3 regions of the Providencia zhijiangensis genome follow, and region 2 is predicted to be linked to each of the others. Evidence: predicted binding sites of a transcription regulator. Region 2 holds the regulator's gene; each other region holds the start of a gene.

Region 1 (10,588 bases), 180 kb from region 2:
CAGTAAATAGCTACCTTCATACAGCGCACCTGTTTTCAGCACTGGGTAGATATATTCCTTGATAAATTCTTCACGCAGGTCAACTACATAGCATTCAGAAGCACCTGATTGCAGGGCCTTTTTCTCAACACCGACTAAGTCTTCTCTGTCTTGACCCACATCAGCAACGAATGCCACGACTTCACAGTCATCGTAGTTTTCTTTTAACCATGGAATGATAGCCGACGTGTCTAATCCACCGGAGTACGCTAATACAATCTTCTTAATGCCCTTTTTCATAAATTACCTATCCCAATTCTTTTAAAATAAATGTTTGATTTGTCTATTTGCTTGCTCAGTTCTGCACTCAAGAAGCAAGAATTCGTGTGCCAATCGCGGTGCCATTAAATAATGATGGCAACTGTTCCGCATGGCGCCAGCTCGCAATATCCACTGGACGTTGCAATGTGGACGCCGCTTCTAACGCCGCATTCACTTTAACAATCATTCCATCCGTGATGATGCCTTGATCAATCAGTTTCTGCGCTTTAGCGGTGGTCATTTCATCAATCTTTTGGCCTTTACCATCCAAAATACCGCTCACATCAGAAAGCAGGACTAAATCTGCATTCAGTGCTTGAGCAATCGCTGTCGCCGCTTGGTCTGCATTGACATTCATCAGTTGCCCCTCTTCAGTGATCCCGATAGAGCTAATGATTGGCAAATATCCCGCAGACAGTAATAGTTTCAGTAACTTCGCATCACCCGCTTTCGCACTACCCACATGACCGAGTTCATCATTAATTTGCGTAACCACTGCACTGTGCCCATCCCCAAGGGATAAACCCACCGCTTGCAATTGATGTTTAATCGCCCATGCCAACAAGGTTTTATTCGCCGTTCCGGCTAGTGCACCCGTAATAATGTCAATTTGATCTGCTGGTGTGACACGCAATCCTTGCTTTTTCACGACGGGTAATTGCAGTTTTTGCATTAATTCATCGACTAAACACCCACCACCGTGAACAATCACCAGCTCACGTTGATGAGCCTGACGGTAGGTTTGGATCGCCGTAAATAATCTTTCTAGGGCTTCTTCGCTATCGAGTAACACACCACCCAATTTAATGACTAAAGGTTGCATGGGGATTTATCCTTAATAAATTGCCATAAGAGCATTAAAGTAATGATTGCGTTTCGTTGAAACCAAACCGAATATTCATGCACTGAACCGCTTGCGCTGCGGCACCTTTTAATAGGTTATCTTCTGTACCTACTAAAATCAGGTGCTCACCTTTCAATACAAAGCCGATATCACAAAATGGCGTGCCAACCACCGATTTCAGTGCAGGAACGCCTTTATCATATAAACGGACTAACGGTTTATCGTGATACGCATCTTTAAATGTTTGGCTAATTTGCTCCGCTGTAACGCCGGCTTTCACTTTGCAAGTGATGGTCGCCAGTATGCCCCGTGCAAAATTGCCTAAATGTGGCGTGAAAATCACATTTCTACCTAGATGCGTCGCGATTTCAGGTTGATGACGGTGAGTGAAAATACCGTAAGGCTGTAAGCTCACTTCGCAAAAGCTGTTCGTCATGGAAGCTTTGCGCCCTGCCCCTGAAACTCCACTGGTCGCATTAATCACTGGCCACATGTTTTCATCGAGCAAATCCGCTTCAATCAGCGGCTTTAATGAAAGTTGAGAAACCGTTGGATAACACCCCGGCACCGCAATCAGCTGAGCTTGACGGATTTTATCTGCCTGCCATTCCGCTAAACCGTAAACTGCTTGCATTAACCACTGGGTATTTGTATGTTCGAAACCGTAGTATTGCGGATAAAAAGCTGCATCTTGAACACGATAAGCACCCGAAAGGTCAAACACCACGCAACCCGCTTCAAGAAACTGGGGCGCGATGTCATGACTCACTTCATGGGCGGTCGCGAGGAAAACAACATCGACCCCTTTTGCTGCCTCAGCCACATCGGTAAGCGGCCGAACCGGAAGGTCGATAATGCCTTTATACTGGGGATGTAAATCAGAAAAGCATTTACCTGCATCCGCACTTTGTGCAGAAACCATCAGCCCAGAAAGATGAATATCGGGATGACGTTGTAAGTAAGCGGCTAATTCTGCTCCAGTATAACCACTGGCCCCGACAATGAGTGTGTTCAACATGTGTTTTCTACCTTGTACTCGTGACCCAAACAGTTTAATGTGTATTTTTATTCAAATAAAGTGCATGAATATTGATACTATTATGGATAAAGGCTGTCAACAGTGAATATTAAATTACCTGCATTTATTGAGATTTATCGTCAATTAATCGCCACGCCGTCGATTAGTGCGACCGATTCGCAACTCGATCAGAGTAACCGAGCGCTGGTGGAGCTATTAGGTGGATGGTTAGAAACCTTAGGCTTTACTGTGAATATTCAACCGGTCCCTGATACCCGAGATAAATATAACCTGTTAGCCTCGATTGGCGAGGGTAACGGAGGATTGATGCTATGTGGTCATACGGACACCGTGCCATTTGATGAGGGTCGCTGGAGTAAAGATCCGTTTAAACTCACCGAACATAATGGCAAGTTGTATGGGCTAGGCACCGCCGATATGAAAGGTTTTTTTGCCTTTATTATTGATGCGCTGCGTGATGTTGACCTCAGTACCTTAAAGCGCCCTCTGCATATTCTTGCCACGGCAGATGAAGAAACCTCGATGGCTGGTGCTCGCTTTTTTGCCGCCAGTACCGAATTACGCCCTGATTTCGCCATCATTGGTGAACCGACGTCATTACAGCCTATTCGCGCGCATAAAGGACACCTTTCCAATGCCATTCGTATTACAGGTCAATCTGGGCATTCCAGTGATCCAGATAGAGGCGTTAATGCCATTGAATTAATGCATGAATCTATCTCTCACTTAATGACTTTGAGAAATACATTGAAAGAGCGCTATAACAACCCTGCGTTTGTGATCCCGTATCCAACCATGAACTTTGGTCATATTCATGGTGGTGATGCAGCGAACCGAATTTGTGGTTGCTGTGAATTACATATGGATATTCGCCCACTGCCAGGTTTAACGTTGCAAGATCTGGACGAGCTACTCAATGAAACTCTCGAACCCGTTCGAGCAAAATGGCCGGGTCGCTTAGCCATTGAAGAGATGCACCCCCCGATCCCTGGCTATGAATGCCCGACAGATCATAAAATGGTCGCAGTCATTGAGCAGTTATTAGGTAAAAAAGCGGAAACCGTAAACTACTGTACGGAGGCGCCATTTATCCAAGAACTTTGCCCGACACTGGTGCTGGGCCCCGGCTCTATTGAACAAGCCCACCAGCCTGATGAGTTCATCGATATGAGCTTTATTGAACCAACCCGCCAACTCATCAGCCAAATGGTCGAGCACTTCTGTTTTACTGAATAGTGTTTTATTGAATAATGTTTTACTAAGTAATGTTGTACCGCATGCGGAGTCACTCGGCTCCGCATTTCCCCATCATGAATTTTTCTCTTATTGCGCCTGAAAAAACATCAATTCCAAATTTGATTTAGGAGTTGACTCTCTCTCTCAATATCGCGTAATCTCTATTTGGACGTCTAAACGTATAGAAGTACAAAAGAATGCATATAATCAAATAACGAAAATAATCATTACATAATCAGTTTCTTGAGGCGAGGTCACAGGGTATGAGTTTCTTTCACGCAAATCAGCGCGAGGCGTTGAACCAGAATTTAGCTGAATTAGATGGGCAGATTAATGTCTCATTTGAATTTTTCCCACCTCGCTCAGCAGAAATGGAACAGACATTGTGGAAATCTATCGATAGGCTCAAGGTCTTAAAACCGAATTTTGTCTCTGTCACCTACGGCGCTAACTCCGGTGAGCGAGATAGAACCCATAGCATCATTAAAGATATCAAAGACAAAACAGGATTAGTAGCCGCACCGCACTTAACCTGCATCGATGCCAGCCCTGATGAGCTAAAAACTATCGCTCGAGATTATTGGAACAACGGTATTCGCCATATTGTGGCATTACGGGGAGACCTTCCTGATAACAGCCGTAAGCCCGATATGTATGCAGAGCACTTGGTTGAATTACTGAAAACTGAAGCTGACTTTGACATTTCCGTCGCCGCTTACCCTGAAGTACACCCTGAGGCCAAAAGTGCTCAGGCTGACTTAATCAATTTGAAGAAAAAGATTGAAGCCGGAGCCAACCGTGCCATTACCCAATTTTTCTTTGATGTTGAAAGCTACCTACGTTTTCGTGACCGCTGCGTAGCAACGGGTATTGATGTGGAAATCGTACCGGGAATTTTGCCTGTTTCTAACTTCCGCCAGCTAGAACGTTTTGCCAAAATCACCAATGTGCGTATCCCAAGTTGGATGAATAGAATGTACGAAGGCTTAGATGATGACCCTGAAAGCCGCAATCTTGTTGGTGCGTCAATTGCCATGGACATGGTGAAAATTTTAAGTCGTGAAGGCGTAAAAGATTTCCATTTTTACACCTTAAACCGCTCTGAATTGACTTACGCCATTTGCCATACATTAGGCGTTAGACCAAAATAATTGGGTGTAAGGTGAAGCAGCCACTTTATTCCATATTACTTATCGGGTTAATTCATTTATCGTGAATTAACCCAGTCATATTCCCCTTTCCTCTATTCTATTTATCGCCATTCTCTATAATTCCATTTTCCATAGTTAATACAGGCTAAAACCAGTCATTATTAGACTAGATATTAAAATTATGGCATAAATAATTAATTGAATATGTCCAAATAGAATTAAAATACATTAAATATTTAATTAAAAACCTGAAATTAGATCAATCCAAAACAAATAGTCTTTTAATGATGTACTGCTTAATATCATTAAAAACCACATAAAACGCTATTTTATCCTTCTTCACCATTATTTTCCTGATAATGAAAATATTATTTTTTCAATAGCTTACAAAATCAAGGAAACCGCACATCCCATTGATGCAACTCATTTTTTCACATTGAATGACGTAGTGAAAACCCAGATTAACAATGTTGATAAATTGTTATACCTGATTAACTTCGAATTTAAATCATATTTACCATGAAAACAAATAATCAAAAAAAACACTATTAAAATCAGACTTTCTTTTAAAGAACTTTATTCTGTTTTATTTTTATGCTTATATGAAAATATAAGATTATTGATCATTCCTAGTAATAACATCTCAATTATTGAGGAGATTCGTTGTATGAATAATAAATCAGTATCTTCAAAATATAGTGAATTAGATGATATTTATGCTTCATTTGATTTATCCCAATCCTTACCAAAAACGAAATTCCCAATCAAAGAAAGCGACCCGAGAAATGTATTTAGTGCAGTTCGTGATGAGCTAATGCTAGATGGTAATTCCCGACAAAACTTAGCGACATTTTGCCAAACATGGGTAGATGACGAAATTCGTAGTTTGATGGATCTCTCTATCGACAAAAACATGATTGATAAAGACGAATATCCGCAAACTGCCGAAATTGAAAACCGCTGCGTGCATATGCTCGCTGATTTATGGAACTCTCCTGACGCGCTCAACACATTAGGCTGCTCAACGATTGGCTCTTCAGAAGCCGCAATGTTAGGGGGGCTGGCGTTAAAATGGCAATGGCGTAAAAAACAAGCAGCCAAAGGAAAACCAACCGATAAACCTAACTTAATCTGTGGTCCTGTCCAGATTTGTTGGCATAAATTTGCCCGTTATTTTGATGTCGAACTGCGTGAAATTCCGCTCGAAGGCGACCGCCTGATCATGAGCCCAGAAGAAGTTATCAAACGCGTTGATGAAAATACTATCGGCGTCGTTCCAACTCTAGGCGTGACGTTCACTTGCCAATACGAACCCGTGAAAGCTGTTCATGATGCATTGGATAAACTGCAAAAAGAAACGGGCTTAGACATTCCTATCCACGTGGATGGTGCAAGTGGTGGTTTCCTCGCGCCTTTCTGTGCGCCTACACTGGAATGGGATTTCCGTTTACCTCGCGTTAAATCCATCAACGCATCTGGACACAAATTTGGTTTAGCGCCATTAGGCGCTGGTTGGGTAATTTGGCGTGAAGCAAAAGATCTCCCAGAAGAGCTCATTTTCAATGTGAACTACCTTGGCGGTAACATGCCAACCTTCGCATTAAACTTCTCTCGTCCGGGTGGACAAATCATTGCACAGTATTACAACTTCCTGCGTCTTGGTCGCGAAGGATACGCCAAAATTCATAATGCCTGCTATGCCACCGCTCAATACCTTGCCCGTGAAATTGAAAAACTGGGCCCATTTGAGATGATTTTTGATGGCGATAGTGCCAAAGGTATCCCAGCACTGGCATGGAAATTAAAAGACGGTGCGAAAACCAGTAACTACTCTTTATATGATATTGCAGACAAACTACGTAGCCGCGGCTGGCAAGTCCCCGCTTACTCAATGCCTGCAAACCGTGAAGATCTGGTGATCCAGCGTATTTTAGTCCGTCACGGTGTCAGCCTCGACCTCGCCTCATTACTCATCGAAGACTTCAAACGCACCCTCGAATATTTCGAGAAACACCCTGTCAGTACACCACTTTCTGAAGAAGAAAGCGGCGGTTTCAATCACAGCTAATCCTTAGTCGTTTATCCAGTCGGCGTATTCATTTATGCGCCGACTGACTTCGTAAAACATATGACAGGAGAATAGGCATGGCGACGTCAACAACAGCTCCAGCCGCAAAACAACTCACCTTGTTAGGTTTTTTTGCGATCACCGCGTCTATGGTGATGGCGGTCTATGAATATCCGACATTCGCCACATCGGGTTTCAGTTTAGTTTTCTTTTTACTCTTAGGGGGATTGCTATGGTTTATCCCCGTAGCCTTATGTGCTGCCGAAATGGCTACCGTTGAAGGCTGGGAAGAAGGGGGAATTTTCGCGTGGGTTTCCAACACATTGGGAGAGCGTTGGGGATTTGCGGCGATTTCATTTGGTTATTTACAAATTGCGATAGGCTTTATTCCGATGCTGTACTTTGTACTCGGCGCCCTATCCTACATATTAAATTGGCCAGAGCTCAATACCGATCCCGTCACCAAAACTATCGGTGCTCTGGTAATTTTATGGGTTCTCGCCTTTACCCAATTTGGGGGAACCAAATATACAGCAAGTATCGCAAAAGTCGGTTTCTTTGCTGGGATTTTATTACCGGCTTTAATTCTCGTTGGGCTAGCGATTAGCTACTTGGCAAGTGGTGCCCCTTTAGCTATCGAGATGAGCACAAAAACCTTTATTCCTGACTTCACTCAAATCGGCACATTAGTGGTCTTTGTTGCCTTTATTCTCAGTTACATGGGTGTTGAAGCCTCAGCAACCCACGTCAACGAAATGAAAAACCCTGGTCGAGATTATCCTGCGGCAATGTTTTTACTGATGATTGCGGCGATTTGCTTAAGCTCTATTGGTGGTTTATCGGTTGCTGCCGTGATCCCTAACAGCGAAATCAACCTGTCTGCGGGTGTGGTACAAACCTTTGAAGTTCTCGTTAGCCACTTTAATTCCACCTTAGAGTGGGCAGTACGGATTATTGCTGCGTTGCTGTTACTCGGCGTATTAGCGGAAATTGCCTCTTGGATTGTAGGGCCTTCCCGTGGGATGTATGTCGCTGCACAAAAAGGAATTCTGCCGAAAAGCTTTGCCAAAGTGAATAAAAACGGCGTACCAGTCACGTTAGTCATTTCCCAATTACTGATCACCACGGTGGCGATTATTGTCCTCACCAACACAGGCGGCGGCGGGAATATGTCCTTCCTGATAGCGCTGGCATTAACTGTTGTTATTTATCTGTGTAGCTACTTTATGCTGTTCCTCGGTTATATGCATTTAGTCTGCAAACAATCAGATAAAAAACGGGCATTCAACGTACCGGGCGGTAAAGGCTTTAAATTATTAATCGCGTTTGTTGGGTTAGTGATCTCAATTCTGGCATTTGTGGTGTCATTCTTCCCGCCAAGTTCATTACCAGGCGGAGCAGATGATACGACTTACGTAACGCTGCTAGCGGTCAGTTTTGTGATTATCTTCCTGCTACCTTTTGTGATTTATGCATTCCACAATAAAGCCGGAAAATCCACCAACGTCTCCATGGTGCATATCAAAACGCACAATGCCCCAACTAACCATTTCTTTATCCATCCACGGGCGCGTTCGCCTTACCATCTGATCCATAATGATCAGAACAAAAAATAACGTTCAACCATAAACGAAAAAGGCTGCCAATTGGCAGCCTTTTTACTGACAGAAACTAATCGTTATCCGGTATTACGCATACCCGCCGCAACACCAGCAATGGTCACCATCAACGCTTGCTCCACACGTGGGTCTGGATGCTCTTGTTGACGAGAACGTTGGAGCAATTCGGCTTGAAGAACGTTCAGTGGGTCAGTATAGACGTTACGTAGCGCGATAGATTCTGCAATCCACGGTAAATCCGCCATCAACGCTTCATCTTTAGAAACAGCTAAAACACTCTTAATATCTTCAGATAACTGGTCACGCAGCTTTTGTCCCAGAGGCCATAAACGTTTTTCAACGAGGCAATGGTCATAGTATTCCGCCAGCCATAAATCGGCTTTCGCGTACACCATTTCCAGCATCGCAATACGGGTTTTGAAGAATGTCCACTCTTGCCACATTTCATCCAGTACCGCTTGCTTGCCTTCTTTTTCGATAACATGTTTCAGCGCCGCACCTGCCCCTAACCACGCGGGCAACATCAAGCGGTTTTGTGTCCACGCAAAAATCCAAGGGATAGCGCGAAGGGTTTCAACGCCCCCAGTAGGACGACGTTTTGCAGGGCGAGAACCTAATGGCAATTTACCCAGCTCTAACTCTGGGGTCGCCGCACGGAAATACGGGACAAAGTCAGGCTGTTCACGCACATAATCGCGATACATCGCGCAAGACACATCAGACAGCGAATTCATCACCGCCTTCCACTCTTCTTTCGGCTCTGGCGGTGGCAGTAAGTTAGCTTCAAGGATAGCGCTCGCATACATGGCTAAGCTGCTAATGGTCACTTGCGGGAGACCAAACTTAAAGCGGATCATCTCGCCTTGTTCCGTCACACGCAGTCCGCCTTTTAAGCTTCCCGGTGGTTGGGAAAGTAGTGCAGAGTGTGCCGGAGCACCACCGCGGCCAATGGTGCCGCCACGCCCATGGAACAGTGTCAGTTTTACGCCTTCTTTATCGCACAACTTAATCAGGGCATCTTGTGCACGATACTGCGCCCATGATGCCGCCATCACACCCGCATCTTTTGCAGAGTCCGAGTAACCAATCATCACCATTTGGCGATCATCAATCAGCTCACGATACCACTCAATGCTGAGCAACTTAGTCATCACGCTTTCGGCGTTATTTAAGTCTTCAAGGGTTTCGAACAGTGGCGCAACCGGCAATTTAATCGAAGCACCCGCTTCTTTTAGCAGGAGTTTGACGGCTAAAACGTCGGATGGCACTTTCGCCATCGAAATCACGTAAGCGGCGATAGAGTCATTCTTCGCTTTAGCGATAACGCGGCAAGTTTCGAACACTTCTTGCGTTTCAGCTGTCGGTTGCCAGTCTTGTGGGATCAGCGGACGACGAGATTGCAGCTCAGTCAGTAAGAAATCTTGTTTCTCTTGTTCTGACCAATCGCCATAGTTACCCAGTCCCAAATATTCTGTCAGTTCAGACAGCGCATCTGTATGGCGAGTGCTTTCTTGGCGCACATCGATACGCACCAATTGCAGACCAAAGCTGCGAATACGGCGCAGCGTATCTAACAGTGAACCATTAGCAATAATGCTCATATTACAAGCAACTAGCGATTGGTAGCAGGTATACAGCGGATCCCACAGTTGCGCGTTATCCGTCAGTAAATCCGCTGGTGGCAGAACTTGCTCGCCTTTCACTCGGCGCTCTAAATATTCCAATGTAGAGAACAGTTGGCTACGCAGATTTTTGGCAATTTGGCGATATGGCTCATCCACATCATCGCCGCCCGCCAGCGCACGTAGTTCTGGCGTCGCTTCCGTCATAGAAAGCTCCGACACCAAGACCTGAATATCTTTCAAGAATAAATCGGCAGCTTTCCAACGGCTTAATAATAGAACGTGGCGAGTCACTTCCGCGGTCACATTCGGGTTGCCATCACGGTCGCCCCCCATCCATGACGTAAAGCGGATTGGGTTGGCTTCGACAGGTAATTCAGCCCCAATGGACTCTTCGAGCTGTTCATTGAATTCCCGTAAAAATGCCGGAACCCCTTCCCACAATGAGTTTTCAACAACCGCAAAGCCCCATTTGGCTTCATCGATTGGCGTAGGGCGAATTTTACGAATTTCATCGGTATGCCAAGATTGCGCCACCAATTGACGTAAGCGACGCATAATATTGTTGCGTTCGTAATCCGCTAAATCATCATGGTCGAGCTGGGATAAACAGGTGTTCACCTCAACCAGTTTGTGAATTAAGGTGCGGCGGGCGATTTCGGTTGGATGGGCAGTCAGTACCAGCTCAATAGAGAGCTCTTCAACGGCT
Region 2 (10,588 bases):
TAAGGCAAGTCCTCAAGCAAAAAGCCGGTATTGATTTAGGTAACACCGTGATGGTGGATGGCTCTGGCTTATCTCGCCATAACTTGATAACTCCAGCGACCATGATGCAAGTTTTGCAATTTATCGCTAAAAATGACCAACAGCTCGATTACATTTCGATGCTACCACTCGCAGGGCACGATGGGACACTTCGTTACCGTGGTGGTTTAGATGAGGCAGGAGTCAATGGCAAGGTGTCAGCGAAAACGGGTGCATTACAAGGGGTTTATAACCTTGCGGGCTTTATTACTACCGCAAGCGGTGAAAAAGTGGCATTCGTCCAGTTTATTTCCGCTTATGCCGTTCCACAGAGCCAATATAATAGCCGCCGTGTACCATTAGTTCGCTTTGAAAGCCGCCTCTATCGCGATCTTTACCAAAAGAACTGATCCCCTAAAGATCCTTTTAAGATCTTTATAATAAAAAAGGCACAACCTTCGCAAGTTGTGCCTTTTTATATGACTCAAAGATAATTATTTTTGGTAGATGAATTCGACACCTTCGTCGTCATCTTCATCCCAATCATCATCCCAATCGTCATCAAGATCTTCTGCACCAGACAGCTGTTCTTTGTGGTAATCATCCCACATAAATTCAACTTTCTCTGGTTGGCTGTTTTCATCTTCAACGGCCATATCACGCGGCTGGGTATTCATGAACTCCATGATATCCCAACACAGTGCTTTCACACCTTCGTGGTTCACGGCAGAAATCATATAATACTTATCTTCCCAGCCCATACCTTTAGCAATTTCAGCTGCACGTTTTGCAGACTCTTCTTCGCCTAAGATATCCACTTTGTTGAAGACTAACCAGCGTGGTTTCTGAGCCAGTTTTTCGCTGTATTTCTCTAACTCACCGACGATGATCTTGGCGTTTTCCACCGGATCAGATTCATCGATTGGGCAAATGTCGATAAGATGCAGCAATACGCGACAACGCTCTAAGTGCTTCAGGAATTGGATCCCAAGTCCTGCACCTTCTGCAGCGCCTTCGATCAATCCTGGAATATCTGCAACCACAAAGCTCTGCTCGTTATCCATACGTACCACGCCGAGGCTTGGAACCAAGGTTGTAAATGGATAGTCGGCAACTTTTGGCTTCGCTGCTGATACTGAACGAATAAATGTAGATTTACCGGCATTTGGCATACCTAGCATTCCCACATCAGCCAGTAACATCAGCTCTAATAAGATTTCGCGCGTTTCACCTTTCGTTCCCATGGTACGCTGACGCGGTGCACGGTTAACGGAAGATTTAAAACGAGTGTTACCAAGCCCATGGAAACCACCTTTAGCGACCATATGGCGTTGATCGTGACGAGTCATGTCACAGAGTACTTCATTGGTGCCAAGATCGCGTACACGCGTTCCTACAGGGACTTTAACCGTGATGTCTTCACCACGCTTACCTGTACACTCACGGCTTTGACCATTTTGACCACGTTCTGCACGAAATGATTTTTCAAAACGATAGTCAATCAGTGTGTTGAGGTTTTCGTCTGCCTGTAAATAGACATCACCACCGTCACCACCGTCACCACCGTCAGGTCCACCTTTCGGGATATATTTTTCACGGCGGAAGCTGACACAACCATTGCCACCATCTCCTGCCACGACCAAAATTTTGGCTTCATCTACAAATTTCATAATTCTTTCTCCGTCTGCTGGCCATTATAGTGCCTGATGGCGGTATTACCCAGAGATGGCATATTCTGAATATAAAAAGCCCCGCAAAAGGTTTTTGCAGGGCTTTAATTCAAAAATTAAAAGTCAGAAAACTTATTCAGCTTCGATGCTGATAAATTTACGATTGTTAGGACCTTTAACTTCAAATTTAACTTTACCGTCCGCTAATGCGAACAGAGTGTGGTCACGGCCACAACCAACGTTGTTACCTGCGTGGAACTTAGTACCACGTTGACGAACGATGATGCTACCTGCTAATACAGCTTCACCACCAAAACGTTTAACACCTAAACGTTTTGCTTCTGAGTCACGACCGTTACGAGTCGAACCACCAGCCTTTTTATGTGCCATTAATCTGCTCTCCTAAATCTTAAGCGATGACAGTGATCTTAACATCAGTGAACCACTGACGGTGACCTTGCTGCTTACGGCTGTGTTTACGACGACGGAACTTAACGATTTTAACTTTATCGCCACGACCGTGTGCAACCACTTCCGCTTTCACTTTAACGCCTTCAACGATAGGAGCACCGATTTGGATCTCATCGCCATTAGCAACCATCAGAACGTGATCAAATTCAACAGTTTCACCTGTTGCGATGTCCAGCTTTTCTAAGCGAACAGTTTGACCTTCGCTAACTCGGTGTTGTTTACCACCACTTTGGAAAACCGCGTACATATTAACTCCGCTTTCCGCGTACTCGCTAAATATTTCAATTCCAGAGTACGCTATAAAATATTCACAATAGGGCGCGAATTCTACGCAAAAAAGCAGCAGAACACAAGCCTATAATGCAGTTAGATTACAAAAAATACGACTTTTTTATCGGCCCTATCTTTTTCCGGCTGATTTCTTAGGAATATCTTGAATTGTTACTTATTTAAACATTTTTTGCATTTCACCCGATAATCTTATTATTAATAGTGTTATGCTTACGCCATTACTGTGATATCGGTTTTCCCATTTTTGACTTAGGGAATGCCCCAAAAACTAATAATATGAATATATTACAATGAATTTAGAATCTATCGTTGAACTGACAGCCGAGGATATGTCAGCAGTAAATGAAGCGATCCTCAGCCAATTAAACTCAGACGTAGCATTAATTAATCAATTAGGTTATTACATCGTTAGCGGGGGCGGAAAAAGGATCCGTCCAATGATCGCGATCCTCGCAGGACGATCCCTTGGCTATTCTGAACACAAACATATTCAAGTTGCTGCATTAATCGAATTCATCCATACCGCCACTTTATTACACGATGATGTGGTCGATGAATCTGATATGCGTCGTGGAAAACAGACAGCTAACGCCGTATTTGGTAACGCGGCAAGCGTATTAGTCGGCGACTTTATTTATACTCGATCCTTCCAAATGATGACGGATCTGGATTCAATGCGTGTTTTAAAACTGATGTCTGAAGCCACTAACGTGATCGCTGAAGGTGAAGTTTTACAATTAATGAACTGCAACGATCCTGACATTACTGAAGAGAGCTACATGCAAGTGATCTACAGTAAAACCGCCCGTCTGTTTGAAGCGGCTTCTCATGCATCCGCTATCTTAGCCAATGCCACGCCTGAGCAAGAAAAAGCGCTGCAAGATTATGGTCGCTATATTGGGACCGCATTCCAGTTAGTTGACGATCTTCTAGATTATGATGCAGATAATACCCAGTTAGGTAAAAACACTGGCGATGATCTTGATGAAGGGAAACCAACATTACCACTACTGCACGCAATGCAGCATGGGAATGCGGAAGAGTCTGCGCTAATTAGGCAAGCGATTGAGCAAGGAAATGGTCGCCATCTCTTAGATACCGTCCTTGGCACAATGAAACGCTGCGGTTCATTAGAATACACTTACCAACGCGCGCAGGAAGAAGCTCAAAAAGCCATTGATGCTTTAAATGCTCTGGAAGACTCCGTGTATAAAGAAGCGTTAATTGGTTTAGCGCACGTTGCTATTCAGCGCCATTCATAATTACGATAGAGCTCGAAACCAATATTAAAAAGGGTGAAACCAATTTCACCCTTTTTTCATGGTTATTCATCTTCTGGTTCAGGCTCGATTTTTGCCAATAGCGATGATAAGCCGTGACGCAGAATGTATTTCACAAACATTTTGCGCTCATCTTCCGTCAGTTGGTAATAAGCCTCAGACCAAATTTGCAGTGCATCAATACGTTGCACTTGATACGGTGTCGATGGCTCATGAAGTGACAGCTGACCTTGGATCTCATTCGGCAAGCTTTCCATATAGTATTCAACGGCCTTCCCCTGAACACCTCTTTTACGACGATTTTTCCAGCCTTCCCTTCTCGCCATTAAGTTAATTCCCTGAGGTGAAGATGGAAGGCCTTCTAATCCTGCTAATTCTTTCGCAGTGAACCACAATTTTTTCATAATATCACTTTTACGCTTAGCTTATATTTTGCAACCTGCTTTTGTCGCTATACCAAAGTTATTTTTCTAAAAATTTATTCGATTCAATACTGTATGTAATCTATGTATGGCTATTTTGATTAATAAGGTGAATTAAAGCTAAAGCACCTTTACGCATAATAAACGATAAGATCTTCACGCGTTCATCATGGGAAAGCTGGTTATAAGCTTCTTGCCAAATATGCGCATGTTCATCACGCTTCATTTGATAACCTACCGAAGTTTCATACATCACAGTGAACTCTTCGAAATCAATGGGAACCGAGCTAATATGGTATTCCAATGCTTTTCCTTGAATACCTCTTCGCTTTCGACTCAACCACTTTTCTCGCCTCGCCATGGCATTAATGCCTTGGGTACTTGTCGGAAGCCCTTGGCGTCCAACGAGCTCTTTTGCTGTTAACCATTCCTTGTTCATTATCGACGCTCCTTGTCATTATGATGACAACTTCGATTAACTATAAACTTTCTTTATTTTCTTAATCGTTTCAATATCCATTTTTAATATTTAAATATAATAGTTAATAAATTATATCGATATAGATGCTTTTTATTGTATATCCGCTAGTTATACCAATAACTTTGTATCAACTATTTTATATTGATGGATTTATAGTGCTGATTCAGAAACCCATTCTTTTCAAATAATTCAATACATTATTAAGAAATATAAATCTTCGCGATAAACAGAATAAATATAAGAAAATATAAAAAACAGAGAGCTAACTAAAATGAGTTATTTTTATTTTCAAAGTGTTAGCTAAATTCACAATAATCATCTGAACCTTTCCGTTATTTTCATAAAAACAACGATAGTTTCATAAAAATAAACTTTTAGAAAAAATCAGAAATTATTATTGGGAAATTCTGTTATTTTATTTCCAATAACAGAACGATTGCACTGAATGTATCACAATACTCTGTTAGATGTACCACTAACTCTACATGATTCTGAGTGAAAAAAGGATTAAAAAATGATGTTACGGAAATCAAACTGGCACCCAGCAGATATCATTGCGGCTTTACGCAAACGTGGAACAACCCTAGCGGCGATTTCTCGCGAAGCAGGGCTGAGCTCATCAACACTCGCGAATGCGCTATCGAGACCTTGGCCTAAAGGTGAATGGATCATCGCAAACTTTTTAGGTATACATCCATCAGAAATCTGGCCTAGTCGCTATTATGATCCAATGACAGGTGATTTATTAGAAAGAAAAGTTCGTGAAAAGCCAAAGAAAATCCAGGAGACGGGTGAATTAGAAAACAAGGAACTAGAAGAGGAAAAAGATCTAAAATCAGTCGCTATTTTTGATCAGAACTGAAAGACAAGACGCCTAACCATTTTCTTGAAAAACGGCAAGATTCATTCATTGTACCTTCAAGGGGCTTCCCCTTATTTTGATAAGTGAAAACTTACCAAGTATAAAAATAAAGGGCGGAATCGCATGACAGCAATTCCGCCCTTATTTAAGCGCTAAATCTTAATTGGCATTAGCCATTAATGAATTTTTCACCTAATTCGATATCTGCTTTCAGTACGCTTAACATATCTTTCAGTGCTTTCTCTTCAAATGCACTTAATTTACCAATTGGTAAATGTTTTTCGATACCGTTTTTGCCTAATACAACAGGTTGTGCGAAGAAACGAGCGTGTTCACCTTCGCCTTCAGTGTATACACACTCAACCACATTGCTTTCGCCTTGCAGACCACGGATCAAAGATAAGCCCAGACGCGCTGCCGCTTGGCCCATAGACAGTGTTGCTGATCCGCCACCCGCTTTAGCTTCAACCACTTCAGTACCTGCGTTTTGAATACGCTTAGTCAGTGCTGCGATTTCTTCATCAGTGAAGCTAACACCAGGAATTTGAGACAGTAATGGCAGGATTGTCACGCCTGAGTGACCACCAATAACTGGCACTTCAACTTCGTGAGTTTTCTTGCCTTTTAATTCAGCAACGAAAGTATTTGAACGGATGATATCCAGTGTCGTTACACCGAACAGACGGTTTTTATCATACACGCCAGCTTTCTTCAGTACTTCGGCCGCGATAGCAACGGTGGTGTTCACTGGGTTAGTGATAATACCGATCAGCGCTTTCGGGCAGGTAACCGCGATTTGCTGAACAAGGTTACGTACAATGCCTGCGTTTACATTGAACAGGTCAGAGCGATCCATACCTGGCTTACGTGCGACACCTGCAGAAATTAATACTACATCCGCACCTTTCAGTGCTGGGGTTGCATCTTCACCCGCAAAACCAACCACTTTAACGTCGGTAGGGATGTGGCTTAAGTCAGCGGCAACACCTGGAGTTACTGGCGCGATGTCGTAGAGGGAGAGTTCTGAACCTGCTGGGAGCTGGTTTTTGAGAAGAAGGGCGAGAGCCTGACCGATACCACCTGCTGCACCTAGGACTGCAACTTTCATTCTAAAACTCCTTAATTGTACTTTAAAATATATGAATTCATCTGACTACGCACTAAACACATTACTTATAAAAAACAATTCTTTAACAGTTAGAGAGAAGTGTTAACGCGAGATAAATCACCAACACAATAGTTCTATTCTAAACAAATTCCTTATCTGTTAATGAGATAACGGACACTTTTTTAACAAATAGTTTTTATTGCTATTGCATTTAACATTAAACCTAATTTTATTTGACGATTTATTCAGCACCGCTTGATTATTTAACAAATTTTTTACAGTAACTTATTGTTAAATCAATTCATTTTTAAGTTAAATTTCGAACCAATAATTTAAGATAAACCCCTTATTACTACCAGAAAAGCCTTATCTTAAATCGCTCATTAAACACTCAAAAATCAATTTTCTTGCATAAAAATGCACTTTTCAACATAATACAACTCAGTTTAATACCAAAAGATGGGTTAATTATGCGCACTATGTCGAAACAAGAAGACTTGGTAAAAGCCTTTAAGGCACTCCTTAAAGAAGAAAAATTCAGTTCACAAGCCGAAATTGTGATCGCTCTTCAAGAACAAGGCTTCGAAAACATTAATCAATCTAAAATTTCCAGAATGTTGACAAAGTTTGGTGCTGTACGTACCCGCAACGCAAAAATGGAAATGGTGTATTGCTTACCAACTGAGCCTGGTGTCCCTACTGCCACCAGCCCACTGAAAAACTTAGTTCTGGATGTTGACTACAACCACTCTGTTGTTGTGATCCGTACCAGCCCAGGAGCTGCACAGTTAATTGCTCGCCTACTAGACTCCTTAGGCAAAGCTGAAGGCATCTTAGGCAGCATCGCTGGCGATGATACAATTTTCTCAACGCCAACCAACGATTTCACAACTCGTGAACTGTACGAAGCCATTTTGGTACTTTTCGAGCAAGAACTTTAGTCCTTTCGAAAAATTTTAGATATCGAAAAAGAGGGAACCCAGTTCCCTCTTTGTATTTTTAGCTCTATAGTGACGCGTCTTCCACTGATTCATATCGAGATAAGCCCGTGTTATTTGAGATCTTACGGAACATCGTTCACTACGGTTTCCATTTTTTAGTGCCCTTTTTATTTGGCTATTTATTTTGGCGAAAAAACTGGAAGCTAGCCGGGCTCTTAATGGTTTCCACCATGGTTATCGACCTCGATCACCTTCTCGCCGATCCTATTTTCGATCCTGACCGTTGCGGCGTAGGCTTCCACCCTATGCACACCATTTGGGCTGCCATCGCTTATGTCGTCTTATTTTTCTTCCCTTCATGGAAATTCAAAGCCATCGCCGTCGGCTGCCTGTTCCACTTATTTACAGACTCGGTGGATTGTTATCTTGGAAGCGTTAAAAAAGAGATGCAAGGCACTGTGTTAAGCTGCTCCGGATTACCAGAACGCACAAACATCGAACTTCCTCAGCAACTATAACGAAAAAGCCCTAACTTAGGTTAGGGCTCTGATTCACGATAGCGCTTATAGACTATTCGTCATATTACTCGTCAGATTTTGCTTCAGCTTTATGCTTTAGCCCTGCCAGCAGTTTTTCATGAATACCACCAAAGCCGCCATTACTCATCACCAGAATATGGTCACCGGGCTGAGCCGTCTCCACTACCATATTAGCGAGAGTATCAATATCTGCGTGCCAGCGCGCAGGCTGCACACAATGCTCTGCAATTTCTGTGACCATCCACGGAATATTGCTAGGTTGGAATAAGAAGACTTCATCCGCACGACCTAAAGCGGGTGCGATATCATTTTTACTGATCCCCATTTTCATGGTATTTGAACGAGGTTCCAGTACAGCAATAATACGAGAAGTACCGCCAACTTTGCTACGTAATGCTTCTAACGTCGCTAAAATTGCCGTTGGATGATGAGCGAAGTCATCATAAACACTGACCTCATTTTCAACACCACGTAACTCAAGACGGCGACGGGCGTTAATAAATTTATCCAATGCTAAACAAGCTTCTTTCGCAGGTACGCCAACATGGTGTGCAGCAGCAATCGCCATCAAGCCATTTTGGATATTGTGATTACCGACTTGGGACCAATTCACTTCGCCCACTTTTTCTTGTTGGTAATACACCTCAAACTGGCTGCCATCATGATTAAGTTTTACGGCATGCCACTCACCGTTTTCTCCCACCAACTCTTGTTCGCTCCAACACCCCATATTCATCACTTGCTTGAGGTTATTGTCGTTACTCGGCATAAAGATTTTGCCGCTACTTGGCACAATACGCACCAAGTGATGGAATTGCTTTTGAATCGCTTCGAGATTTTCAAAAATATCCGCGTGATCGAATTCGAGGTTATTCAAAATCAGCGTTTTAGGGCTGTAATGTACGAATTTGGATCGCTTATCAAAGAATGCGCAATCATACTCATCTGCTTCAATAACAAAGAAAGGACTTTTACCAATCTGAGACGAAACATCAAAGTTCCCTGGCACACCACCAATCAGAAAGCCAGGCTCATAGCCACAATCTTGCAGGATCCACGCCAGCATTCCCGCAGTTGTTGTTTTACCGTGAGTCCCTGCAACTGCCAATACCCAGCGCTCAGGAAGAACATGATCATGAAGCCACTGTGGACCAGAGGTATAAGGTAAACCACGCTCTAATACGGCTTCAACACATGGATTTCCACGGGTCATCGCATTCCCAATCACCACCATATCAGGGGTTGGCTCTAACTGCGCAGGGTCGAATCCTTGAATTAGTTCAATGCCTTGCTTTTCAAGCAATGTACTCATCGGTGGGTAGACGTTTGCGTCGGACCCAGTCACTTTGTGCCCTAACGAACGAGCTAAAATAGCTAAGCTGCCCATGAAGGTTCCGCATATGCCTAAAATATGTATGTGCATTCTTTTCCATCCAATAGCATGAGGTTTGTCACTATTCTACTCATCAATCACAGGTTTATAAATGTATTAGCCTATTAATCTTTTCTTTATTTAGATAAACTCTCCGCCCGAGGGTACAATAAAGACCCGCAAATTTCTGTCAATTTTATTCAGGACCTTCGTCATGAAAACATTAGGCGAATTCATCGTCGAAAAGCAACAAGATTTTCCTCATGCAACAGGTGAGCTGACTGCATTACTGTCAGCAATCAAACTGGGCGCTAAAATTATCCATCGTGATATTAACAAAGCTGGACTCGTTGACATTCTCGGCACAAGCGGTGTTTCGAATGTTCAAGGTGAAGTTCAGATGAAGCTTGACCTGTATGCAAACGAAAAACTGAAAGCGGCTTTGAAAGCGCGCGGAGAAGTCGCCGGTATCGCCTCAGAAGAAGAAGATGAAATCGTCATTTTCGAAGGTGACCGTGCAGAAAACGCGAAATATGTCGTTTTAATGGACCCTCTGGATGGTTCTTCGAATATCGATGTAAACGTTTCCGTTGGAACAATCTTCTCTATCTACCACCGTATTACCCCAATTGGTCAACCGGTTACAGAAGCTGACTTCTTACAACCAGGTAATCGCCAAGTTGCTGCGGGCTATGTGGTTTACGGTTCATCAACCATGCTGGTATACACCACTGGTTTCGGCGTTCATGCCTTCACCTACGACCCATCATTAGGTGTATTCTGTCTGTCTCATGAAAAAGTCATGTTCCCAGCAGAAGGTAAAATGTATTCCATTAACGAAGGTAACTACATCAAGTTCCCTATGGGCGTTAAGAAATATATTAAATACTGTCAGGAAGAAGACAAAGCGACAAACCGCCCATATACCACGCGTTATATCGGCTCTTTAGTGGCGGACTTCCACCGTAACTTACTCAAAGGCGGTATTTACATTTACCCTAGCACAGCTAGCCACCCAACAGGTAAACTGCGCCTTCTGTACGAATGCAACCCAATTTCATTCTTAGCAGAACAAGCAGGCGGTAAAGCAAGTGATGGTACTAACCGCGTGTTAGACATCATCCCAACCAAGC
Region 3 (10,588 bases), 450 kb from region 2:
GTGATTGGTCAGGGTGTTGATGAAAAATCAGGGTATGCAAAACTGAAAAACTGGGTGTTGTACCCACAAGCTTCAGATCTTCAGAAGATGTTACCTATCAAGGAAAATGTTGAGTGAATAAGGTGCAGATGAGTTCCCAATTGTTAGATGCTTATACACTTCCATTACGTGGACAGCGGTTAATTGAAGCATCGGCTGGTACAGGCAAAACCTATACGATAGGGATCCTCTATCTGCGCCTATTATTAGGTTTAGGGGGTGAAAATGCATTCCCTAGACCTTTAAGTGTTGAAGAAATTCTAGTTGTGACCTTTACTGAGGCAGCGACCAATGAATTACGTGGGCGTATTCGTGAGCGTATTCATAAGATGCGCTTGGCGTGTTTACGACATGGCTTGGGATTTGAATCGGAACCAGAATATCTCACACTGTTAACAGAATTATCGAGCGAAGAACAACGCGCTTTTGCGGCGAATTGGCTATTAGCTGCTGAGCGTCAAATGGATGAAGCGGCTATTTACACCATTCATGGTTTTTGCCAACGAATGTTAGCGCACAATGCGTTTGAATCAGGCATTTTGTTTGAGCAAACCATGATCCAAGATGAATTTCCTATCCAGAAACAAGCCTGTGCGGATTTTTGGCGTCGTCATTTTTATCCTCTGGATTATTCGATGACTAAAGTGGTTCATGCCGAGTGGAATGGGCCTGAAGCACTATTGAATGACATTAAGCCATTCTTGCAAGGGGATATTCCTGCCATTATCAATCAGCCGGAATTACCTGAAACCCTTGAAGAGCGCCATCAACGTTTGATTGGTTTAATTCAGAATTTAAAAGATTTATGGGCAAAAAATGTCTCTGATTTTGAAAAGCTAATCTCTGATTCTGATGTAGACAAACGTAGCTACAGCGCGCGTTATTTACCAGCGTGGCTAGAAAAAATAACCGATTGGGCAGAACAAAGCACCGATGATTATCAATTACCAAGAGATATTTTAGAGCGTTTTGCGCAATCTCGATTAGATGAAAAATCCAAAAGCGGTTCGGGGCCTTCCCATTCTGTTTTCAGATTAGTGGATGAATTGCTTGCCCAGGCGCTGACGATTAAAGATTTAATTATCCCGCAGGCGATTAGTGAAGTACGCCAAACTATCGCTCATGAAAAGCAAACGCGCGGTGAATTAGGGTTTGATGATTTGCTAACTCGACTGGATAGAGCGCTGCATCAAGACGGTGGGGCATTACTTGCCGAAGCGATTGCTAAGCGCTTCCCTGTGGCGATGATTGATGAGTTTCAAGATACTGACCCGCAGCAATATCGTATTTTTCAGCGTATTTATAGGGAAACTGAAGACACTGCATTGCTGTTTATCGGAGACCCGAAACAAGCCATTTATGCATTCCGTGGTGCGGATATCTTCACGTATATTGCGGCGAAAAAGCAAGTTAGTGCTCACTATACGTTAGAGACAAACTATCGCTCATCACAGAGTATGGTTGAGGCGGTTAATCAGGTTTTTCACCATGCTGAAAACCCATTTATTTTTGAACAAATTCCATTTCAAAGCGTTAATTTTGCGGCTCATAATCGCCACAAAAAACTGATCCATGACGGGAAAGAAGTGAAAGCGCTCACTTTCTGGCAGCAGCAAGCTGAAGCTGTTTCCGTTTCTGAATATGAACAAGCCCTTGCGCAGCAATGTGCAGCACAAATAGGACGATATCTTGCTGGTGGTTTGAAAGGGACCACTTACTTTGAAAATAAGCAGCAGCAAACGCCTGTAGAAGCTTCGGATATCACCGTATTAGTGCGCAGTCGTCGTGAGGCGATATTGATCCGTGATGCGCTAAATCAACTGAATATCCCATCGGTATTCCAATCAAATCGAGAAAGCGTGTTTGCGACCCAAGAAGCTAAAGAGGTTCTCTGGCTATTATTGGCAGTATTAACACCAGAAAAAGAACGGGTGTTGCGAAGCGCCTTAGCGACGGGGTTATTAGGCTTAACGGCGGAAGATATTGATAACCTAAATTACGATGAAAAAGCGTGGGAAAACTTAGTTGATGAGTTTGCTCACTATGCTGTAATTTGGCGTAAGCGCGGTGTTTTACCCATGTTACGTGGGATTATGTCCAAGCGACATATCGCTGAAACCTTGCTATCGGGTTCTGAAGGTGAGCGTCGTTTGATGGATCTCATGCATATTGGTGAATTACTTCAAGAGACGTCTCTCCAACTTGAAGGTGAGCACACACTAACCCGTTGGTTAGCGCAGCAGATTGCTCACCCAGACCATCAATCAGATGCACAACAGATGCGCCTTGAAAGTGATAGACATTTGGTGCAAATCAGCACCATACATAAGTCTAAAGGGCTAGAATATAAAATTGTCTGGTTGCCGTTTGCGAGTAACTTTTTGCCTCAATCAAAAGGCCTGTTTCATGACCGTGATGATTACGTTACGAAGCTCGACCTTGATGATTCGCAAGAGTATGTCGAACTAGCGGATGAAGAACGTTTAGCTGAGGATTTACGCTTACTTTACGTGGCACTCACTCGCGCTATTTATCACTGTAGTGTTGGAGTCGCGCCGCTTATCAAAGGCAACCGGAAAAAAGCAGGTAATACGGATTTGCACCTATCCGCGCTGGGGTATTTATTGCAAAAAGGCCAAGAAGGCGACAGTGTTTTACTCAACAGTATGCTCGAAGCACTCAGTAATGATGTGATTGATGTGCAACCGATAGATCTCCCTGAAATGGTAAAACTGGATTTAACTAAAGAGGCCAGTGATGAATTATCAGCAAGAGCGGTTTCTCGGCACTTTGATGATAGCTGGCGTGTAACAAGCTATTCCGGTCTGAGTTATAGCACCTCCCATGGAGAAGAAGAGCAAACCTTATCTGCTGAGCAATTTGCTAACTCATTAGCCCCTAAGATGGATATTGAAGTCAGTCATGATGTTGAGGTGCAAGAAACCCAAGAAAACACACTGACTCCGCACCAATTCCCTAAAGGTGCTGCGCCAGGCACATTTTTACATAGTTTGATGGAAGAAATTGATTTTTCAGGTGACATTTCATCCGAATGGCTAGAAGAAAAACTACAAGTAGCAGGCTTTGATACTCAATGGGTTTCTATGTTACAAGGTTGGTTGAATGCCATTCTTAATGTACCGTTAGCTGATGATGGGCTCTGTTTGTCGGCTATTCCAGCTCAAGATAGGCTGGATGAAATGCAGTTTTATTTACCGATTGATAGCTTGCTCAATGCAAAGGAGGTTGATCGTGTTACTCACAAGTATGACCCTCTATCAAAACATTGCCCCCCTCTGAGCTTTGAGCAAGTACAAGGTATTTTAAAAGGTTTTATCGACTTAACTTTTTGCTGGAAAGGGAAGTTTTATTTGTTGGATTATAAGTCCAACTATTTAGGTGAAGATGCCTCTTATTACACTCAAGAGGCGATGGCAGAAGCGATGATTGACCATCGATATGATCTGCAATATCAGCTTTATTCGCTGGCATTACACCGTTTTTTACAACAGAGGATGCCAAATTACGATTATGAAACTCATTTTGGCGGCGTTTATTATCTCTTTTTACGGGGAACTGAACGCATAGATTCTCAAAATGGCATCTTCTTTTATCGACCAGCAATTGAATTTATCAGTGAGTTTGATGCGCTATTTCATGATGCTCAATCTAAGGAGCCACAATGATGAAAGCGTTATTTAATCAAGCTATTGAAGCGCGTATATTCACGCCTCTTGATGTGCAATTCGCCTATAACGTTGCGAATGAAGATAACTCGATTTTATTGGTAGTGGCAGCGCTGCTTAGTGCAGAAACTATGTCTGGACATGTTTGCTTATCGTTGGAGGATATTCGCCCTGACGTGCTATTTATGGGAAGACATCCTGAGTTTACGGCGCAATTATGGCAAATGATTGGAGAACCAAATCAAGCCGCTATCAGAGCTGCATTATTATCCAGTGAATCCGTGTGTGAAGTTGAGGGAGGGTCTGTTGCTCCATTGCTGCTATCAGGTGATTTCCTTTATTTCCAGCGTATGTGGCAATACGAGCAGTGCGTAGCTCACTTCTTTTCAGAAACTGAATTAGCCGATGTTAGGAATGATAATATTGTTAATGATTCGAAAATTCAGCCGATTTTAACGGAGCTTTTCCCTGAATCAACGCAGATAGATTGGCAAAAAATTGCCGCTGCTATTGCGTTAACTAGCCGAGTCTCGGTTATTTCAGGGGGACCTGGAACGGGGAAAACGACGACGGTCGCGAAAATTTTAGCGGCGCTGATTAAGTTAGGCCATCAACAGCAACATCGTTTGCGTATTGAATTAGCCGCCCCAACAGGTAAAGCTGCCGCTCGTTTAACCGAGTCATTAGGGTATGCGATGAAACAGCTGCCGCTAAATGACGATGAGCGTGAATCACTCCCCTCTCAAGCCAAAACATTACACCGATTATTAGGGGCTCAGCCTGAAAGCCAGCAGTTTCGTTATCACCGTGATAATCCGCTAGCACTTGATATCTTGATTGTTGACGAAGCTTCCATGGTGGATTTACCCATGATGGGTAAGCTCATTGAAGCACTGCCTGATTCAGCTAAATTGATATTTTTAGGTGATAAAGATCAGCTCGCTTCTGTTGAAGCGGGGGCGGTTTTAGGGGATATCTGCCGTTTCGCGAATAAAGGCTATAGCCCTGAGCGAGCCGCTCAGCTGGAGCGATTGGCAGGATGCTCATTAAGTGAATTTACTTCAAATAAAGGGCCTGCTATCCGTGATAGTTTATGTCTATTAAGACACAGTTATCGTTTTTCTGCGGATTCAGGAATTGGCCAGTTGGCTTTCGCCGTCAATGCCGGAAATGTGAAAAGGGTGGATGATATTCTTACGCAGGGTTTCACGGATATTCATAACTATATTCCTAACGCTATGCCAGATAACGAAAACGATGCTGAAGCTGAAATTAGTGAAAGCTACGCTAACATGTTATTAGATGCTGTAGGGTTCTATCAGCACTATTTACTAGCCGTTAAAGCAAGGGAAAATCCTGCCGATGTCCTACATAAATTTAATCAATACCGTCTACTTGCCTCATTGAGGGAAGGGGCTTACGGGGTTTCTGGTTTAAATGACAAACTTGAAAAATTACTCCATCGCCAAGGATTAATTACAAAACCGTATAACTTGCAGCATAAGCATTATGTTGGAAGGCCGGTTATGATCAGCCGTAATGATAGCGCACTAGGCCTCTTTAATGGCGATATTGGTATTATCTTGTTAGATGAAGAGCGGCAAATGAGAGCTTATTTCCAGTTTCCTGATGGCTCCATTCGTGGGATCCAACCCAATCGACTGCCAACACATGAAACGGCTTACGTGATGACGGTTCATAAATCTCAAGGTTCAGAGTTTGCTCATACCGCCTTGGTTCTACCTTATGTATATTCGCCCGTAATCACTCGAGAGCTCGTCTATACCGCGATGACACGAGCTAAAAATGAACTTTCATTGTATGGCAGCAAAAAAGTGTTACGCCGTGCGATAGAAACACCGACTAAACGCCGTAGTGGCTTAGCGCTACAGTTTGAACACTACGGTTTGAGCAGTTAAATTAATTCCTAGACATTTAAGGTACCAATATGGAAAACCAGCAACAAATGACCGCCGTGACAGTAACATTGAATGCCAAAATTGATCCTGCTCGCCGTGCAGATTTGGAAGATGCATTTGATCAAGCCATGGAAAAATTAGGTAAAGAAGGGCAAATCCAAGTTAGTGGTGGTGGTACCCAATTAGCTGAAAATGGCGAAGTTGCTGAGTGTGATATTGAATTGGCACTAAGTGATGCAAGTGATGAGAATATCAGCCTGATTATTCAAATGTTTTCGGCGATGTTAGCCCCTAAAGGTTCCCGCTTAACTATTCATGGTGAAGACGTTCAAATCGATTTTGGAGCGGATGAAGGGTTGGCGATTTATTTCAATGGCACAGATTTAGCTGATGAAGTCTATGAAAATAATGATATTAACGATCTTTTTGATCAGCTTGATGAAGCGGTTGAAGATATCGGTGGGATCCACGGTGTTTGGGATGGCCCAACAGAAACCGCATTCTATTTTTACGGTACCTCTTTTGCTGAAATGGAAGCGATTTTACGTCCACTGTTAGAGCAAAACCCACTGTGCGAGAAGTGCCGAGTAGTACAAATGGCTTAACTTAAGATTAGGTCGTATCAAAGAAAAACCCAGAGTATTACTTGAATATCTGGGTTTATGAACGTTAGTTAGAGAGTATGGCGAACTAATTTGTTTGCCAACTTTCTGGGCGATTTCAAGCGGCTTGGCTTTTAATATCCAGCATTAAAATTTTCGATTTACGCTGATAGTTATAAAGTGCCTGCTTTTTGACAGGAAGCATCTCAATTTCTGCTGGAATAAAACCACGTTCTTGGAACCAATGAATGCTCCTTGTGGTTAAGACAAACAGTTTATCCAGTTCAAGTTGTTTAGCTTGTGCCATAACCCGCTGTAGTAATTCTTCACCGCGTGATGAGCTACGGTAATCAGGATGAACAGCCACGCAAGCCATTTCGCCTAGTTTCTCTTCAGGATAGGGGTAAAGTGCTGCGCAAGCGATCACCAAATTATCACGTTCAATGATTGTGAACTTATCGATCTCCATTTCGAGTTGTTCCCGTGAGCGTCTAACTAGAATACCTTGCTGCTCAAGGGGTCTAATCAGCTCTAAAATCCCACCGATATCATTGATATTCGCACGGCGAGTCTTTTCTGAGCTTTCCATGACTATCTGTGTACCGATACCATCACGAGAGAAGAGTTCTTGGATCAGCGAGCCATTTTCTTGATAGCTAAGTAAGTGGCTACGGCGTACGCCTCGGCGGCAGGCGGAAGCCGCGCCACGCAAGAAGCGAACTGTTCCAGAATAATAATCTCCTTCAGACTCTAATTCTTGGATCCGTGTTTCCGCCTCATTCGGGAAGAGTTCAGACAGAATATTACCGTCTTTATCGACTACCCCTTGAGATGAACAGAAACCAATCAGTTTTTCGGCTTTAATTTTAACGGCAAGCTGAGTTGCAATCTCTTCAGAGGTAAGATTAAAGCTTTCACCTGTGACAGAGACTGCCACAGGACCAATTAACACGATAGATCCATTATCGAGTTGAGCGTTGATAGCATCTTCGTTGATGCGACGAATGCGGCCGCTATGGCAATAATCAATCCCATCATCGACACCTAAAGGCTGCGCAATCACAAAATTACCACTCACGACGTTAATGTGTGCCCCTTGTAATGGCGTATTGCCTAAACTCATCGATAAACGAGCGGTAATGTCGAGCTGTAATGCTCCAGAAGCCTGCTTAACGTATTCAAGGGTATTCGCATCAGTAACGCGGGTATGTTTATGATAAATGGCATCATAATTATGTTCAGCGAGGATCTCTTCAATTTGAGGTCGAGCGCCATAAACAACGACAATACGAATACCAAGGCTATGCAGTAGGCCTATATCGTTGACAATACTAGGAAAATTTTCATGCGCAATTGCTTCACCGCCAAGCATGATGATAAATGTCTTGCCACGGTGGGCATTTATATAAGGTACCGAATGGCGAAATTCATCAACCAACTCGGTGCTGCGCTCTTTCATAATCACCCTCTTAACTGAATTTTTATTCGCAATAACTGTATTTTTATTCTTTTTGGCGGAAAATATCAAGTAAAAGTTAGGACAATAAAAGTAACAAATTTATTTTTAAGGTTTACATATCTCTAAATATAAATGGATATAATCACAACAATACAATCTGCATATCAGATAATTGCCAATAAATGTTATTCGACAATTGAGCATCATTAACTATTTAAATTACGCAAGTGTGGCGTTTATATTGCATTGAATAGATGCGTGCTGGGATATAAATAGAATAGATTGGTAATGACAAAGGATGAAGAACTAGATAGAGTGCGAATTAGTCGCTAATATATTATCTCTTGTCTTAGATATTATTAAACTTTTCAGGATATAGATTCGGAATTATTGATGAGTCATCAAGATCACAGCCCATCAAAACGTCGCCTATTGCAAGGTGCGGCGGCAGTTATGCTATTAAGTGTCAGCCCATTCGGTTTTGCTGCCAGTAGTAGCGTTGTTGCCGTTCGTATTTGGCCAGCCTCGAGTTATACCCGTATTACTCTAGAATCCAGCATTCCTTTAAAGTATCGCCAGTTTGTTTTAAACAATCCTGAGCGTATTGTTGTTGATTTAGAGGGCGTTCAATTAAATAACGTTCTTAAGAATATGGGTAGCCAAATTCAGTCTCGAGACCCTTACTTAAAATTAGTGAGAGTCGGGCAGTTTGATCCTAAAACGGTACGTTTGGTTTTCGAAGTTAAAAACAAAGTATCTCCTCGGTTCTTTACTCTACCGCCAGTTGCTGAATTTAAACACCGTTTAGTCATGGATTTCTATCCAGGTAAAGGTGTTGAAACCAACGACGACCCATTATTGGCACTCCTTGAAGATTACAACAAAGGTGATTTAGAAGAGAGTATGCCGGTACAGGCGAAAAAACCGGGGAAAGCGGGTACCGATAGGCCGATTGTCATTATGATTGACCCAGGCCACGGTGGGGAAGACCCCGGTGCGATTGGTAAGTATAAGATCCGTGAAAAAGATGTGGTTTTACAAATCGCTCGTCGCTTGAGAACGCTGATTGATAAAGATCCGAAAATGCGGGCCTATATGACGCGTAATGAGGATGTCTTTATTCCATTAAAAGTTCGCGTGGCGAAAGCGAGAAAGATGCAGGCCGATTTGTTTGTTTCTATTCATGCGGATGCATTTACCAACCGTTCAGCGAATGGTTCATCGGTTTTCGCATTGTCCACGAAAGGGGCAACCAGTAACACGGCGCGTTACCTTGCTCAAACTCAGAACGAAGCTGACTTAATTGGTGGTGTGAGTAAAAGCGGCGATGCGTATCTCGACCACACCATGTTAGATCTGGTGCAAACAGCTACGATCAATGACAGCTTGAAGTTTGGGGATGAAGTTTTAAAACGCATGGGCCGCGTTAACCGGCTACATAAAAACAAAGTGGATCAAGCTGGCTTCGCGGTATTAAAAGCCCCAGAAATTCCATCCATTTTAGTGGAAACGGCCTTTATCAGTAACTTAGAGGAAGAGCGCAAACTCAAAACCGCTAAGTTTCAACAGCAGATGGCTGAGTCGATTTTTGAAGGAATCAAAGCTTATTTCCGTAATGGTGGTGAGCTAGCTATCCGTAATTAATTGCGAGATTTTACATATCGAAGAAGGTGGCAAACAGCAATGTGAGTCGCCTTTTTTATTGGCTGAAAACAAGAAACTAAGTGATTAAGAATCAGTTTTGGTTTTGATATGGCTAAGGAAAATGAAGTAAAGGGTATATAAGAAAAGAAAAAAGAATTGGTTGCGGGGGCTGGATTTGAACCAACGACCTTCGGGTTATGAGCCCGACGAGCTACCAAGCTGCTCCACCCCGCGACTGAAGAGGTTAAATATATCAGGAATTGGTTGCGGGAGCTGGATTTGAACCAACGACCTTCGGGTTATGAGCCCGACGAGCTACCATGCTGCTCCATCCCGCGCCTGAATATTTCACTACTTTGGGATACTACTTTGATTTTACTGCTGAATTTACTTTGACTGAATCAAGTTTGACTAAATTAAGAAATTGGTTGCGGGGGCTGGATTTGAACCAACGACCTTCGGGTTATGAGCCCGACGAGCTACCATGCTGCTCCACCCCGCGTCCGATAGCGGGCACTATACTCGGGATGAGATCTGATGCAAGTTTTTTCGTGTTTTTTTTTCATTTTTCATTAAGTGGTGTTTAAAAATCGCACAAAATGTAGTTTTTTTGTTCTTTAAAGGTTTCTAATCCAAAAATAACCTCACTAAATATTTATAGCCGTTTCATTCTCAATTTGGGTTTGCTATTGTGCGCTTCATATTGGATATGTGTTAGGTGGTATAAAGATGAATTCATGGCTGAAAGGGTTAATCGCGGGCGTCTTCTTTTCTTTACTGGCTGGGTGTCAATCTCATCCAACAGATAAAGGACAACAATATAAAGACGGGAAATTGCATAGAGACTTGCAACAAGTTAATCAAGTTAACGTGCAAGGACGACCAATAAATGCGCCGGATTTTAATCGCCAAGTGACGGAAATTCAAAATGCATCGCCACGCTTATTCAACAACAATAATGAAACTTACCACGCAATAGAAAACTGGTTGATGGCAGGGGGCGATCCTGCTCAGTTATCGCGTTTCAATTTGTCGGCTTTCCAAATGGAAGGGATGGACAATTACGGAAACGTCCAATTCACGGGATACTACACGCCAGTAATTGAAGCTCGCCGCTCGCCGCAAGGTAATTACCGCCATCCATTGTATGGTATGCCGTCAAAAAGCAAGGGGCGCTTACCTAGCCGTGCGCAAATATATAATGGTGCACTCAGTAACAATCTGATCTTGGCTTACAGC

The links. Region 2 encodes ArgR, which controls arginine synthesis, uptake and breakdown. Its sites were predicted from a motif close to ANTGAATAAAAATACANT; they were not measured.
Positions count from the first base shown of each region.
Region 1: a site for ArgR is predicted at 2,201-2,218, ahead of argC (N-acetyl-gamma-glutamyl-phosphate reductase). Genes of this name have one in related genera too.
Region 3: a site for ArgR is predicted at 7,740-7,757, ahead of argA (amino-acid N-acetyltransferase). Genes of this name have one in related genera too.

Region 1 is NZ_CP135990.1:3,652,879-3,663,466, forward strand. Features, by position in the region: gene QS795_RS16820 (argininosuccinate synthase) at 1-279, opposite strand, end outside; gene argB (acetylglutamate kinase) at 347-1,123, opposite strand; gene argC (N-acetyl-gamma-glutamyl-phosphate reductase) at 1,158-2,162, opposite strand; gene argE (acetylornithine deacetylase) at 2,265-3,419, shown strand; gene metF (methylenetetrahydrofolate reductase) at 3,683-4,570, shown strand; gene QS795_RS16845 (glutamate decarboxylase) at 5,238-6,638, shown strand; gene gadC (glutamate/gamma-aminobutyrate antiporter) at 6,716-8,254, shown strand; gene ppc (phosphoenolpyruvate carboxylase) at 8,317-10,588, opposite strand, start outside.
Region 2 is NZ_CP135990.1:3,473,609-3,484,196, forward strand. Features, by position in the region: gene dacB (serine-type D-Ala-D-Ala carboxypeptidase) at 1-428, shown strand, start outside; gene cgtA (Obg family GTPase CgtA) at 513-1,688, opposite strand; gene rpmA (50S ribosomal protein L27) at 1,821-2,078, opposite strand; gene rplU (50S ribosomal protein L21) at 2,098-2,406, opposite strand; gene ispB (octaprenyl diphosphate synthase) at 2,741-3,712, shown strand; gene QS795_RS15890 (DNA-binding protein) at 3,775-4,134, opposite strand; gene QS795_RS15895 (DNA-binding protein) at 4,235-4,591, opposite strand; partial or broken gene QS795_RS15900 (helix-turn-helix domain-containing protein) at 5,148-5,402, shown strand; gene mdh (malate dehydrogenase) at 5,665-6,603, opposite strand; gene argR (transcriptional regulator ArgR) at 7,074-7,544, shown strand; gene QS795_RS15915 (DUF6122 family protein) at 7,652-8,062, shown strand; gene mpl (UDP-N-acetylmuramate:L-alanyl-gamma-D-glutamyl-meso-diaminopimelate ligase) at 8,127-9,506, opposite strand; gene fbp (class 1 fructose-bisphosphatase) at 9,670-10,588, shown strand, end outside.
Region 3 is NZ_CP135990.1:3,025,664-3,036,251, reverse strand. Features, by position in the region: gene ptrA (pitrilysin) at 1-117, shown strand, start outside; gene recB (exodeoxyribonuclease V subunit beta) at 114-3,725, shown strand; gene recD (exodeoxyribonuclease V subunit alpha) at 3,725-5,644, shown strand; gene QS795_RS13835 (hypothetical protein) at 5,674-6,249, shown strand; gene argA (amino-acid N-acetyltransferase) at 6,365-7,705, opposite strand; gene amiC (N-acetylmuramoyl-L-alanine amidase AmiC) at 8,099-9,349, shown strand; tRNA gene QS795_RS13820 (tRNA-Met) at 9,507-9,583, opposite strand; tRNA gene QS795_RS13815 (tRNA-Met) at 9,611-9,687, opposite strand; tRNA gene QS795_RS13810 (tRNA-Met) at 9,775-9,851, opposite strand; gene mltA (murein transglycosylase A) at 10,079-10,588, shown strand, end outside.